Regions from separate parts of the Alteromonas sp. ABH4_456 genome, predicted to be linked through region 1. Evidence: predicted binding sites of a transcription regulator. Region 1 holds the regulator's gene; each other region holds the start of a gene.
What was found. The regulator FNR, encoded in region 1, switches genes on or off when oxygen is low (the NO sensors DNR and NnrR bind a similar motif). The targets are predictions, from matches to a motif close to TTGATCTAGATCAA.
Positions count from the first base shown of each region.

Region 2: a site for FNR is predicted at 1,595-1,608, ahead of ccmA (cytochrome c biogenesis heme-transporting ATPase CcmA). Genes of this name have one in related genera too.
Region 3: a site for FNR is predicted at 1,767-1,780, ahead of ACXAG2_RS08890 (DUF3149 domain-containing protein). Genes of this name have one in related genera too.
Region 4: a site for FNR is predicted at 2,176-2,189, ahead of clpB (ATP-dependent chaperone ClpB). Genes of this name have one in related genera too.

Region 1 covers NZ_JBSWXO010000001.1:61,851-65,126, forward strand. Annotated here, with positions in the region: gene ACXAG2_RS00280 (heavy metal translocating P-type ATPase) at 1-188, shown strand, start outside; gene ccoS (cbb3-type cytochrome oxidase assembly protein CcoS) at 193-384, shown strand; gene ACXAG2_RS00290 (sulfite exporter TauE/SafE family protein) at 377-1,045, shown strand; gene fnr (fumarate/nitrate reduction transcriptional regulator Fnr) at 1,073-1,810, shown strand; gene uspE (universal stress protein UspE) at 1,913-2,833, shown strand; gene ttcA (tRNA 2-thiocytidine(32) synthetase TtcA) at 2,925-3,276, shown strand, end outside.
Region 2 covers NZ_JBSWXO010000004.1:38,714-41,989, reverse strand. Annotated here, with positions in the region: gene ACXAG2_RS07620 (heme ABC transporter permease) at 1-210, opposite strand, end outside; gene ccmB (heme exporter protein CcmB) at 210-878, opposite strand; gene ccmA (cytochrome c biogenesis heme-transporting ATPase CcmA) at 875-1,540, opposite strand; gene ACXAG2_RS07605 (hypothetical protein) at 1,682-3,276, shown strand, end outside.
Region 3 covers NZ_JBSWXO010000004.1:311,810-315,085, reverse strand. Annotated here, with positions in the region: gene prmB (50S ribosomal protein L3 N(5)-glutamine methyltransferase) at 1-838, opposite strand, end outside; gene smrB (endonuclease SmrB) at 963-1,529, shown strand; gene ACXAG2_RS08890 (DUF3149 domain-containing protein) at 1,534-1,647, opposite strand; gene ACXAG2_RS08885 (transglycosylase SLT domain-containing protein) at 2,043-2,636, opposite strand; gene gshA (glutamate--cysteine ligase) at 2,797-3,276, opposite strand, start outside.
Region 4 covers NZ_JBSWXO010000019.1:7,192-10,467, forward strand. Annotated here, with positions in the region: gene clpB (ATP-dependent chaperone ClpB) at 1-2,077, opposite strand, end outside; gene ACXAG2_RS19810 (benzaldehyde dehydrogenase) at 2,433-3,276, shown strand, end outside.

The DNA of each region.
Region 1 (3,276 bases):
GACACCTTACTCTGATGGCCAGAAGAGTAAAAGCGACAGTCAGGCAGAATATGGGATGGGCCGTAGGCTACAATCTGGTTATCCTGCCGTTTGCAGTATCCGGCATCCTGACGCCGTGGATGGCGGTGATTGGTATGAGCCTGAGTAGTATTCTGGTAGTAACTAATTCGACGAGACTGTTAAAGTAACGCTATGAGTATAATTTACGTCCTTATTCCCCTTGCTGTGATTATTGTGGCCATTGCCATCGGCGTATTTTTTTGGGCAGTAAAATCGAACCAGTTTGAAGACCTGGATCGCCAGGGCTACAGTATTCTTTTCGATGATGATTTATCTCCTGAAGAAAAAAAGCTGGCCGAAGAACGAAAAAAACTCAATGAGTGATCTGTCGTTTTTTTCTGCCTTGCTGGTCGGGCTGGGCGGAGGCGTTCATTGTGTGGGAATGTGCGGCGGCGTATCGCTGGCACTGTCTGCCGCCACGCCGGCAGGCTCATCCCCTTTACCCTATGCGCTTAGCTATAACTTTGGTCGTATATTCAGCTATATACTTGCCGGCGCTGTAACCGGCGGTATCGGGCAGATAGCAAAAGATGCTGTACCGGTGACCGGCCCCGTACTCGCTGTATTCAGTGGCATCATGCTGATTGCCATGGCCTGTTATCTGGGTAACTGGTGGCGTGGCCTGACCGCTGTTGAAGCCCTCGGCAGTAAACTCTGGCAGAGAATTCAGCCGCTGTCGAAACGGTTTTTACCTTTCAGGTCTCCTATTAGCGCCTTTCCCTATGGTATGATTTGGGGATGGTTGCCCTGTGGACTGGTTTATTCCACCCTGACGTGGGCACTGGCTTCAGGGACGGCAATATCCGGTGCTGTAATCATGGCCGGTTTTGGTTTAGGAACGCTACCGGCGTTGCTGGCTGTCCGGGCAGGTGCAGACTGGCTTTCCTCAGGTTTCAGACAACCCGTAGTTCGTCAAATCATTGCTTTGAGTTTGCTGTTGTACGCATTTTTGCTGTTGTGGCAGGCTTTAAGTACTATACATTAGAATTATCGCAAACAGCGGGAAGTGAGCATGCAAAAACGTTCGGATTTTTCTATACACTGCCAGAGTTGCAGTTTCAGCCATCTGTGTCTGCCTGTGGCCCTCAACAAAACTGAGATTGAGTCACTGGATGACATCATTGAACGCAAAAAACCTTTGCATAAACACGACACCCTGGTAGAAGCCGGCGATAAATTTACCTCTCTGTACGCCGTGCGGGCAGGTTCATTTAAGTCTTTTGTCACCGATAAAGAAGGTGAAGAGCAAATTATCAGTTTCCACTTCCCTGGCGATATTATCGGTTTTGACGGTTTACGTGACGACACTCACCAGAGTTATACTCAGGCGCTGGAAACTGCCATGGTGTGTGAGCTTCCCTATTCCACCCTTGAAAAAATGTCTGAGCAATTCCCAAAATTGCGCCATCAGATCATGCGTTTTATGAGTGCTGAAATTAAGCAGGATCACGAAATGATGATGCTGCTGAATAAACGGACGGCAGAAGAACGTCTGATTTATTTTATCGCCCATCTGTCCGGTCGGTTTGAAGAACGGGGTTTTTCTCACCGTCAGTTCAATCTGAGTATGACCCGCAACGAAATCGGTAATTATCTCGGTTTAACGGTAGAAACGATCAGCCGCTTACTGACCCGCTTCCAGAAAGAAGGCATTATCAAAGTAGACGGGAAGCTCATTACTGTTCTGGATTTTGCGGCTATGGATAAAAAGCTGCACTCTATGGACATTCCTACTCTTTGCGTGGATTAAGATCCCGTTGAAATATTGATCTGAAACAAGGTCTCTCCTGCTGTAAGTCTTATACTAAAGATGAAGGCAGTATTATTGTCTTCATCAATAAGGAGAGACGCCATGATCACCTGCAAACGTATTCTCGCCGTCGTTCAGGCCGACAACCCTGAACAACCTGCCCTTTCAAGAGCCATCGAAATTGCCCGTAAAACCGGTGCAGAAGTACACGCACTGCTTGTTGTATACGACTTTTCTTATGCCATGACAACAATGCTCACCCGCAGTGAGCGTGAAGCCGTGCGTGATGCGGTAACCAAAGACCGTATTGCCTGGGCAGAAAAAAATCTGACCCGCTACGATGATTATGATGTAAAGGTTGCTGTTGAGTGGAGTGATAAACGTTACGAAGCCATTACCCGCTACACCATTAACCGTCAGGTTGACCTGGTCGTTAAAGCTACCCGCAAACACGATGATTTTGCATCAGTGCTCTTTACACCAACAGACTGGCACTTACTAAGAAAATGTCCGGCTCCGGTTTTACTTGTCAAAGCCCATGCCTGGCCTGAACACGGTAATATTGTTGCGGCAGTCAATGTGGGTACAGAAGACAAAGAACATGCACAACTGAATGACAAGTTGACCGGTATCGCAAAGGATTATGCAGAGTTACTGAGCGGTCAGGTACATCTGGTTAATGCCTATCCTTCTGCCCCACTGAATATCGCCATTGAGATCCCCGATTTCAATCCTGAGACGTATCATAATGCTGTGCGCAATCATCATGTTCAGGAAATGGAAAACCACAGCGCTAAATTTGGGATCGGCGTAGCAAATTGCCATGTTGTTGAGGGATTACCTGATATAGCCATTCCGAAAGTGACTGAACAGCTGGATGCAGAACTCGTCGTCATCGGTACCGTGGGACGTACAGGCATATCAGCCGCCTTTTTGGGCAATACAGCAGAGCATGTTATTGATAACCTGAATTGCGATGTGCTTGCGGTTAAACCTGACGGCTTTACGTCTCCGGTTAAGTAAATGCGCGATAACGGAATGCTGCTTGTGTAGCAGCATTCCGTCTGCTTTTGTATAATGGTACTTTTATCTTTCCAGCCAATTCTGAAGTGCCATGAATCAAGTAACATCTACGCCATCTGACAACGCCAGTCACAGTGCGCAAAGTAAACAAAAATACAACTTTAACAAGTTGCAGAAAAGACTTCGCAGACATGTTGGCAAAGCCATCGAAGACTTCAATATGATTGAAGACGGCGACAAGGTCATGGTGTGCTTATCCGGCGGAAAAGACAGCTATACCTTGCTGGATATCCTGCTATTTTTACGCAAAATTGCACCGGTCAATTTCGATATCGTCGCGGTTAACCTCGACCAGAAGCAGCCCGGCTTTCCGGAGCATGTGTTACCTGAATACCTGAATTCTCTGGGTATTGACTACAAAATTGTAGAAGAAGATACCTATT
Region 2 (3,276 bases), on a different contig from region 1:
GGTACTCATTGACAACATGGCAGATGGCACATGGATGTAGATAATCCTGAAGGAGTCACCTTGCTGATAATCCTGAGGCGCAAATAAAAGCCCCCATACTGTACCGCACAACAAGCTGATTACTGCAGCCACTGAAAACCAGGGGAGCAGCGTATTACAAAGCTGGTAAGCCCGCTCAGGCTTTGCGTAGGGATGTAACCACTTCCACATCAGTTCTGACTCACTTTTAAAGAGTAGGCAATGGCAGCCGGAGCTAATGCCATTGCCAGCAACAACATCGCGCCAATAATAGCAATTTGCGCCCTGTAGGGTAATTGTAGCGCAGCTGCATCCACTGCCGAGGTAGCAAATATCAATAATGGAATGAAAACCGGGATCAAAAGCAGCGCCAGGAGTACGCCACCACGCTGAAGCCCTACTGTTAATCCCATGCCGATTGCACCCACCAGTGACAAAAGCGGTGTTCCTAACACCAGGGTGAGTACCAGCGCTATGTACATGTCAACAGTGAGATTGAGAAACAGCGCAAGCAGAGGTGACAACAGCAAAAGCGGAATGAAAGTCACCAACCAGTGGCAAAGTACCTTTAGGGCGGCGACGGCATAGTAGGGCTGTCCGGATAATTGTAACTGTTCCAGTGAACCATCTGCGAAATCGTCCCGGAATAACCGCTCCATCCCGAGCAATGAGGACAATATTGCGGCTATCCAGATAACGCCCGGTCCTATCCGTTGCAGGGTTTCAGGGCCGGGTCCTATTCCCAGCGGAAACAATGTCACTACCATTAATAAGAACATAAGCGGCTGTACCAGCTCGGCCTTCTGACGAAATGCCAGTGCCAGGTCCCGTTTAAAAACCCCCTGATACAGGCCGCTCAAAACCGGTACTCCAAATCAAATGTCTGATACCCGCCCGCGCGATGGCTCAGTGTCTGGTGTGAGGTAGTCAACACAGCACCGCCAGTGCTTACATGTTCACACATTTTATCTTCCAGTTGGGCAACGCCACGGGTATCCAGTGCAGTAAAAGGCTCATCGAGGATCCACACGTCTGCCTGCTTCAACCATAATCTTGCCAAAGCGGCACGGCGAAGTTGCCCTGCAGACAGTGTGCGGCAGGGTACATCTTCCATACCCACCAGCCCCACCAGAGCCAGCACGTCATAAAGATTGTCTTCGTTAAAGCTGACTTTATGCTGCGCACACCAGAATTGAAGGTTTTCGAAAGGCGACAAGGTGCCGTTTATGCCGGCTTTGTGTCCTATATAGATGAGGCTGGTGAACCAGTCTTCGCCCAATGGTTTCCCCTGCCAGAGAAGGGAGCCGCTTTGAGGCTGACTTAATCCACTGAGGATACGCAACAAACTGGTTTTCCCGGCACCGTTAGGCCCACGCAAATAAATCAGCTGCCCTGGCAGGAGCTGAAAAGACAGATCTTCGAACAGTACTCTGTCCCGTTTAATGCACGTTAGTTTGCTGGCAACCAGTCCCGACAAACCGCTATCCTCTTTAACATATCTTTGTATATTCCGGTCTGGCATTCTAGCATAGGCAAAACGGAACACATCACGCCCATTGGCGTATTAAACTTTTTTATGACTTAGTTCAAACTGAAGGACCATTGACAACAGTGAAATGCACAAAATGCTTGAATTTTTCAATTAGTTGCCGATAAATCTGACATGAACTTGCAGATTGCTCAACTGTTTTCGGCGAATGCCACTGCCGCACCGGTTAATGCCGACGCAGGAGCATTGCGTTCAGACACCTTGCAACAGCTGCCTGCAGTAGCCATAACCCGTTTACCCGGTCCGCTTATTCAGTTAACCGGGAACGCCCTCCCTCAGGAGGGACTTGTCGTAAAAGATCCCGGTCTCAGCACATCTCAGCCGCAGGTTTCCCTGGCCAGAACATCAGTCAGTCAGATAACGTTATTTGAACTTCTGCCTGTGAAACACAGTGCAGTGCTGACACAGGCTGACACACAAAGACTGGTTACAGCACTGGCAGAAGGGCTGGCACAGTCGCAGCAACTCAGCCTTGTCAAAAATAATCCGGCCTTATCTCTGGGTGCCATGGTTGAGCAGGCGTCCCCCAAACAACTAACACTCAGGTTACAGTTACCCGGCGCACCAGTGATTAAACTGGATTTACCGGCAACCCAACACGGTGCCACTGAGGCCGGCGATAAATTTTCGTTAAAAATAACGCCTTCAACTGACAACAGGCAGTCAGGATGGCAAATTACCTTAACGCCACAAGGGGAAGGCTCTGCCCAGCCTGCTCAAAGTGTGAATGTACCGGCATCGGCGCCGGTAGTAAAACTGGCTCTGGCAAAAGCGCTGGTCAGTGAAGGGCTCAGCATTGAGGGGAAATTGCAGGGCGCACTGCAGCGTGCATTGCATTTACCTGATGGACCATCAGGCAGTACGGGAAGAGAAACATTACAAACCCTGAATGTCAGCATGCGCGGAACGCAACTATCAGCAACGGGCACCCAAACACGCCCCCTTGCTATGGTCAATTTGCCACCTGCTTTAGCGACATCTGCAAGCAATACTCTGCAGGCTCTTCCGCCGGTCCCGCTTAAACTGGCAGACATTGCAAGCCGGAAAGGGTTGCCGGTATTGCATATCCAACCGCCACCGGATCTGGCGGCTCCGGTAGCCGGTCAGCAAATATCAGGCGCGACATCTAATAATATAAAAGATGTCCTTTCTGCAGGGCCGCTGAACCTGCCGCCCGAACAACTTAGCCGTGTCAGTGAAAATATCCGTCAGCTTTCACGGCAACTTCTCGCAGAAACCGGCTCTACATCAGAAGCACTGACTAAACTGGTTTCTATCCTTACCAAAGCGCCTCCGGGAACGGCTGCCGGCACAAAGGATTTAATGAATGCTTTATCCGCTCAGATAGCCGCTTCGCTTCCTGTTATAAAAACTGCCGCGGGAACTGACAATATTCAACATGCCGTTACCGTTCAAACAGAGACTGGCATTCCGTCTCAGGATACGGCGCAGTCGATTAAACAGCTGTTACAAACGCCTGCTCTGGTCACAACACCAACGAATATTCTTAATCCGCCATCACAATCCGGTTTTGTGAATGCCCTTATCACACTATTACAAATCAGTTTTGCAGGCCGTGCAGTTCGAAATCAACCCGACCTTGCAAAAGCGCTGGATAAAGCTGAATCGGTAATAGTCAGAAGTGGTGCTTCTGCCGGCGGGGGTAGTCCGCCATCAAAAACTGCCGGCGATATGGCGCAAATCGACAG
Region 3 (3,276 bases), on a different contig from region 1:
CGGCAAAACGTTCAGCCATATGCACCTGACTGTTGCCGACTTCCACCAGCATCCAGCCATTTTCTTTTAAATACACCGGTGCCTGCTTCAGCATCTGCTCAACCAGATCCAGACCATCTTCTCCTGCCGCAAGGGCTAATTCAGGCTCATGCTGATATTCGTCCGGCAAATCATTCATGTCTTCTTCATCGACATAAGGCGGGTTCGACACGATTAAGTCGTACCGCTGCCCTTCCAGACTGGTAAATAAGTCTGAATGAATGGGGAAAACACGGTCGCCCAACTGATGTTCCTGAATATTGAAATCTGCCACTTCCAGGGCGTCGTGGGAAATATCCACAGCATCCACCTGAGCTTCAGGAAATGTATGGGCCAGCGCAATAGCAATACAACCCCCACCTGTGCACATGTCCAGAATACTGGCCGGCTCAGATGACAGATAAGCGGAAAAGCGGTCTTTGATCAATTCGGCAAACGGTGAACGGGGGATCAACACTCTTTCGTCAACGTAAAAAGGCATGTCGCAGAACCATGCCTCACGGGTAATATACGGCAACGGCATGCGTGTTTGTACCCGCTTTAAGACTAAATCTGCAACTTTCTCTTTTTCTGAAGTGGTAAGACGGGCTGAAAATAAGCCGTCACCGGTTTGCGATGTAATATCCTGTGGCAAATGCAGAGCATGCATTACCAGGCAAACAGCTTCATCCCAGCTGTTATCAGTGCCATGCCCGTAGTACAGGTGTGCATCGTTAAAACGGCTCACAGACCATCTCACCATGTCCAGCATGGTGTGCAGTTCACGGATGGCTTCGTCTAAATAAATCTTATCGGTCATGGAGTGTGGTACATCGCCAGAAATAAAGCTGGTATCATACCGAAACTCGCAATGACACCCAACACAAATTGCGCGATAACAGACGTGCAGATGAACACAGGTTAAAACAGACAGGAGAAAATGGTTGGCTGATCAGTGGAAACCGGAAGACGACGACAATGACATGTCATTATTCCGGGAAGCGGTAAGTGGTATAAAGCCGCTGTCACAGGACAAAATTGTGCATAAACGCCGTCATGTGCCGGCGAAGCGACTACATTCCGCCACCCGCCCGGACAGCCGTCAGCAAAAGCTGCTGGATGCCAGTTTTGCCTTTTCAGATGTCTATCAGGCCAGCCTGCCCCATCAGGGCCCCATGCGGTATTGCCGCGAAAATGAACCGACACATAGTTTGAAGCGATTACGACGGGGAGATTTCTATCCTGAGCTTGTACTGGATTTACACGGTCTGAACCGCGAAAACGTAAAGCTGGAATTATCCGCACTCATTTATACCGCGCGCAAAGAGCTTATTGACTGTGTTGCCATTGTCCATGGCATCGGTTCCGGCGTACTAAAAAACGCCTTGCCTCACTACCTGGTTCAACACCCCCATGTCAAAGCGTTTCACCAGGCTCCCCTGGAGTATGGCGGGCAAGGCGCGTTACTGGTGCTTATCGAAACCCTTGATCCGGGCCTCAGTAAACAATAACAAACTATTTATCCGGTCCCGCGCTGTTGTGCATAAACAGCCATGTGTAATAACACATCATCAAAACAACGATAAAAATACCCAGAAGTGAACCCCATACTACAGGGTCTTTAAGCATGGTTAGCCACATCAGATTACTCCCTAACATTGATAACTTTTTACAGTGCTAGTGTGCATGGCTGCGACAGGTAAATCTGTGATCTGAATCAATGGGAACAGTCGATGCAAATAAGACCCGTGATGCAGATCAAAAAGGTTTTTTTAAAAAAATAGGAATTAATTCACAAAACGATATTGCAAATCATTATCATTTACACTATATTGTTCCTGCCTGTTCGACGTTGGGTGATTAACGGTCTTGGCTTAGCGTCGATTGTAGGCAGGTGTGTGGTGCGCCTGCCTACTTCTTTTCTCTCCCGGTAACCTTCGTATTGAGTCCTTCGTATTGAAAACACTGCCGCGTCCGGTATTTTTTCACCAAGAATGCCAGCCCCTTACGCAGTCACATCATCATTATGTGAACAGTTTCCAAAACCAGCTTTTCTGCAAGTCTTCTTCGCAGGTTTTTAACTGGGTAGCATAACGCAATGAGCGTGCTTTAACCGTTCCGGCCACCTTTTTCAGCCAGGGCTTACTGTTGTAGGTACGGCGTTTATACCCGCGCCACCCTTCATGGTAATTCAGGTACTGGGCATAGCCGTCCCACTTTGATACACCATTAATTTTATATGATTTGGAAATAAACCAGCCCATGAAATCCATGGCGTCATCAAAATCATCCCGGTCCGCCCAGCTGTTGCCGGTTTCGTTGACATAGTCAGACCAGGTAACCGTTTTAGCCTGAGAATATCCGTAAGCGGAACTGACCCGCCCCCATGGAATAAGACCAAAAAATACATAATGTTTTGGTGGCAGTGCATCATGCCGGAATGAGCTTTCCTGATACATGATTGCCATAGGAACATGGATTGGCACGCCCCATTTATCGCGGGCATCAGCGGCCGCATCATACCAGTCTTCTTTTTCGTAAAAGATTTCGCAAATGTTACTGGTGTCCTGAGGAGGCGACGTGGCACAACCGGTGATACCACTTAAAAGCAGTACAATTCCGGCACCTGCAAAAAATCGTTGTGAATTGTTGAACTTTCTCACTGCCCGCTGTCTTAATAAGTGTTCTGGTAATAAATGTGTGTGTTTCCCTGGAACATTCTTATGCCTGGCTCCCTTGCCAGGCATTTTTTTATCCCCGGCAAGGTCAATTCAGGCTTCAGCTGTCCCGTGTAGCCATCGGTTCTGCGAAATAACCGGCAATAAAATCTGCAAAAGGTACTTCATCCGTCGCCTCAACAGCGTGCTGCGCAGCCAGTGAATCAGCGGCCATTTTTTCAAATGCTTTCAAATCATAGTGCAGATATTCATAGCCTTTAAAGGCTTCCGCGTACTGCTTAGCCAGATTAAGCCCCAGTACGCCGTTATCCATATCATTTTCAAGCAACGTTGCCAGAATTTTACCGGATGGCGTTTCATCAGCATTAAGTACTTTTTGCCACTCAGCTTTGACAGCATCGCTGTAAGCCGATGTTCCGTTGGCGTTATCAAGCACTTTTGCCGTTTGCTCAAATACAGCAAACAGCCCTTCACACCATTCGCGGAAGGCAACACTGCCGTCTTTGTTTTCCAGCATCAGGTCAGGATTACGTCCTTCCAGAACCACTTTATCCATATTCTCCCTGCAAACGGTGAGCTC
Region 4 (3,276 bases), on a different contig from region 1:
CCTGCAACAAAATATTAAACACATCAGGATGGGCCTTTTCGACTTCATCCAGCAGGATCACGGAATACGGTTTACGCCGCACAGCTTCAGTGAGATAACCCCCTTCTTCGTAGCCAACATAGCCCGGAGGCGCCCCCACTAAACGGGATACCGAATGCTTCTCCATGAACTCAGACATGTCGATACGTACCAGTGCATCTTCCGTGTCAAACAGGAAACCGGCCAGTGCCTTCGACAGTTCGGTTTTCCCTACACCGGTAGGCCCCAAAAACAGGAACGAACCAATGGGTCGGTTTGGATCTGCCAGGCCAGCCCGTGAGCGTCTGATAGCGTTGGACACAGCATTTACCGCTTCCGCCTGCCCCACTACCCGCTTATGAAGTACATCTTCCATTCTGAGTAGTTTTTCCCGTTCACCCTCAAGCATTTTGGATACGGGAATACCTGTCCAGCGGGACAGCACATCTGCAATTTCAGCGTCGGTAACCTTGTTTTTCAATAGGAAGGTTTCTTTTGTTTCGTTCTCCGCCGCTTTTTCCAGCTTCATTTCCAGCTCAGGAATACGACCGTACTGCAGCTCTGACATACGATTCAGATCTGACGCCCGGCGGGCGATTTCCAAATCGAGTTTCGCCTGCTCCAGTTCAGACTTGATGGTTTGCGTGCCCTGCATCGCATCCTTTTCTTCGCGCCATATTTTATCCAGACCGGACAATTTGTTTTCAGCCTGTTCACGCTCCAGCTCGATCATTTCCAGGCGCTTGTGGCTGGCATCGTCTGTTTCTTTTGCCAGTGCCTGCTCTTCCAGTTTTAACTGGATGATGCGGCGCTCAAGCCTATCCATATCTTCAGGCTTGGAATCAATTTGCAGACGAATGCTGGAAGCCGCTTCATCAATAAGATCGATAGCTTTATCAGGCAACTGACGGTCACTGATATAACGGTGTGACAATGTAGCCGCCGCGACAATGGCCGGGTCGGTGATATCTACCGAGTGGTGAAGCTCATAACGTTCTTTCAAACCACGTAAAATGGCGATGGTATCTTCCACACTCGGCTCATCCACCAGCACTTTCTGGAAGCGACGTTCAAGAGCAGCGTCTTTCTCGATATACTGACGGTATTCGTCCAGCGTGGTTGCGCCCACACAATGCAGTTCACCGCGAGCGAGCGCTGGCTTAAGCATATTACCGGCATCCATCGCGCCGTCGCCTTTCCCGGCGCCGACCATGGTATGAAGCTCATCAATGAACAGAATGACACGGCCTTCTTCTTTGGCCAGTTCATTGAGTACCGCTTTCAGCCGTTCTTCAAATTCACCACGGTACTTCGCACCGGCCACTAACGCGCCCATGTCGAGGGACAGTACCCGCTTATCCTTCAGCCCTTCCGGTACTTCACCATTAATAATACGCTGGGCAAGTCCTTCAACAATGGCGGTTTTACCTACACCGGGTTCACCAATTAACACCGGGTTATTCTTGGTCCGGCGTTGCAATACCTGCACGGTGCGGCGGATTTCATCATCACGGCCTATCACCGGGTCCAGCTTGCCCTGTTCTGCCCGTTCGGTCAGATCAGTGGTGTATTTTTCCAGCGCCTGACGCACATCTTCAGCGTTAGGATCTGTCACTTTCTGACCGCCACGCATTTTATCAATGGCCGTTTCGATTTGATCCTTTGTCACATTCAGGCTTTTCAGCAAATCACCTAATTTGCCTTTGTCCTGAAGCGCTGCCAGCACAAAAATTTCAGATGTGATGTATTCATCTTTGCGCTGCTGGGCAATCTTGTCGCACAGGTTCAGCAAAATTCCGCTGTCCTTGCTTAACTGTACATCGCCACCGATGCCGTCAACCCGTGGAAGCCGCTCGATCGCTTCAGCCAGAGAAGAGCGTAACGCATTCACATTTACGTGGGCTTGATCGAGTAACGGACGTACAGAGCCGCCCTGTTGATTCAGCATGGCTGTCATCAGGTGCACGGGCTCAATAAACTGATGATCCCGACCCAGTGCCAGAGACTGTGCGTCGGAAATCGCTAATTGAAATTTACTGGTAAATCTATCTAATCGCATGAAAAATCCCCTGCAAAAGTAGTGCTATTTAAATAGGTATCGTACACATGCTATTCAAGTTCATTACGCAAAAAATTAGTGACGAACCTATCCACTTATTGACGTCAGTCAATCTTTTTAGTGGGTCATTTCGATTCTTCCTTCCACAATCGAAAAATTTACAAACGGCTCTCACGTTTCGCGTACAGCGTTCAGGTTATGAACATGCCAGACAATCGCATTGTTCATTAACTGGACATTTTCGATACCTATTGCCCGAAAACAGCGGCTGGCACAGGTGATGCTGTTAATAAGGTGTACATCGACACCGATGAATCATTCACTGGCTCTGAGAGCCTGAGCGAAAGAGGTTGTAATGACAGAATCATTCATTGCCAATGCGATTTGGCAGGAAAAACTATTTACCGGCAAATGGGTATCTGGTTCAGCCAAGCCGGTTATTGTGACTGAACCTGCGTCGGGAAAAGAACTTGGACAAATCGCCATGGCGAGTCCGGAAGATGTGAGTCAAAGTTGTACTGCAGCGAAAAAAGCCTTCCCTGCGTGGTCTACCACCCACTTTGAAGAGCGGGCTGCGGTATTGCGCAAAGCCGCTCAGGTGATGCAAGAGCACTTTAACGACATCACCGATGTGTTGATCCGTGAAAGTGGTTCGATAAGGGCAAAGGCCGAATTTGAAGTTTCACTCAGTATAAAAGTACTGAACGAAAGCGCAGCCTTGCCTTCACAAAGCCAGGGAGAAGTCTTACCTGCCGCGCCGGGCAAAATCAGTATCGCCCGTCGTAAACCTCTGGGTGTTGTAGGCGTTATCTCGCCATTTAACTTTCCATTGTATCTTGCCATTCGGGCGGTTGCTCCGGCGCTTGCAGTGGGCAATGCGGTTGTGCTTAAACCTGATCCCCGAACCGCCGTGTGCGGCGGCGTTACTATCGCCCGGGTGTTCGAATTAGCCGGATTACCTGAAGGTATACTGCATATGTTACCGGGTGATGGCGCGGCCGGCGCCGCATTAACCGGGCACCCGGATGTGGCGATGATTCAGTTTACCGGCTCGACCAGCGCAGGTAAAAAAGTAGGCGAAGCTGCCAGCCGCCACCTCAAAAAAGTGTCCCTGGAACTGGGTGGAAAGAACTCACTGATTATTCTGGAAGATGCCGACATAGATCTTGCTATCGCGAACGCGACCTGGGGCGCCTGGC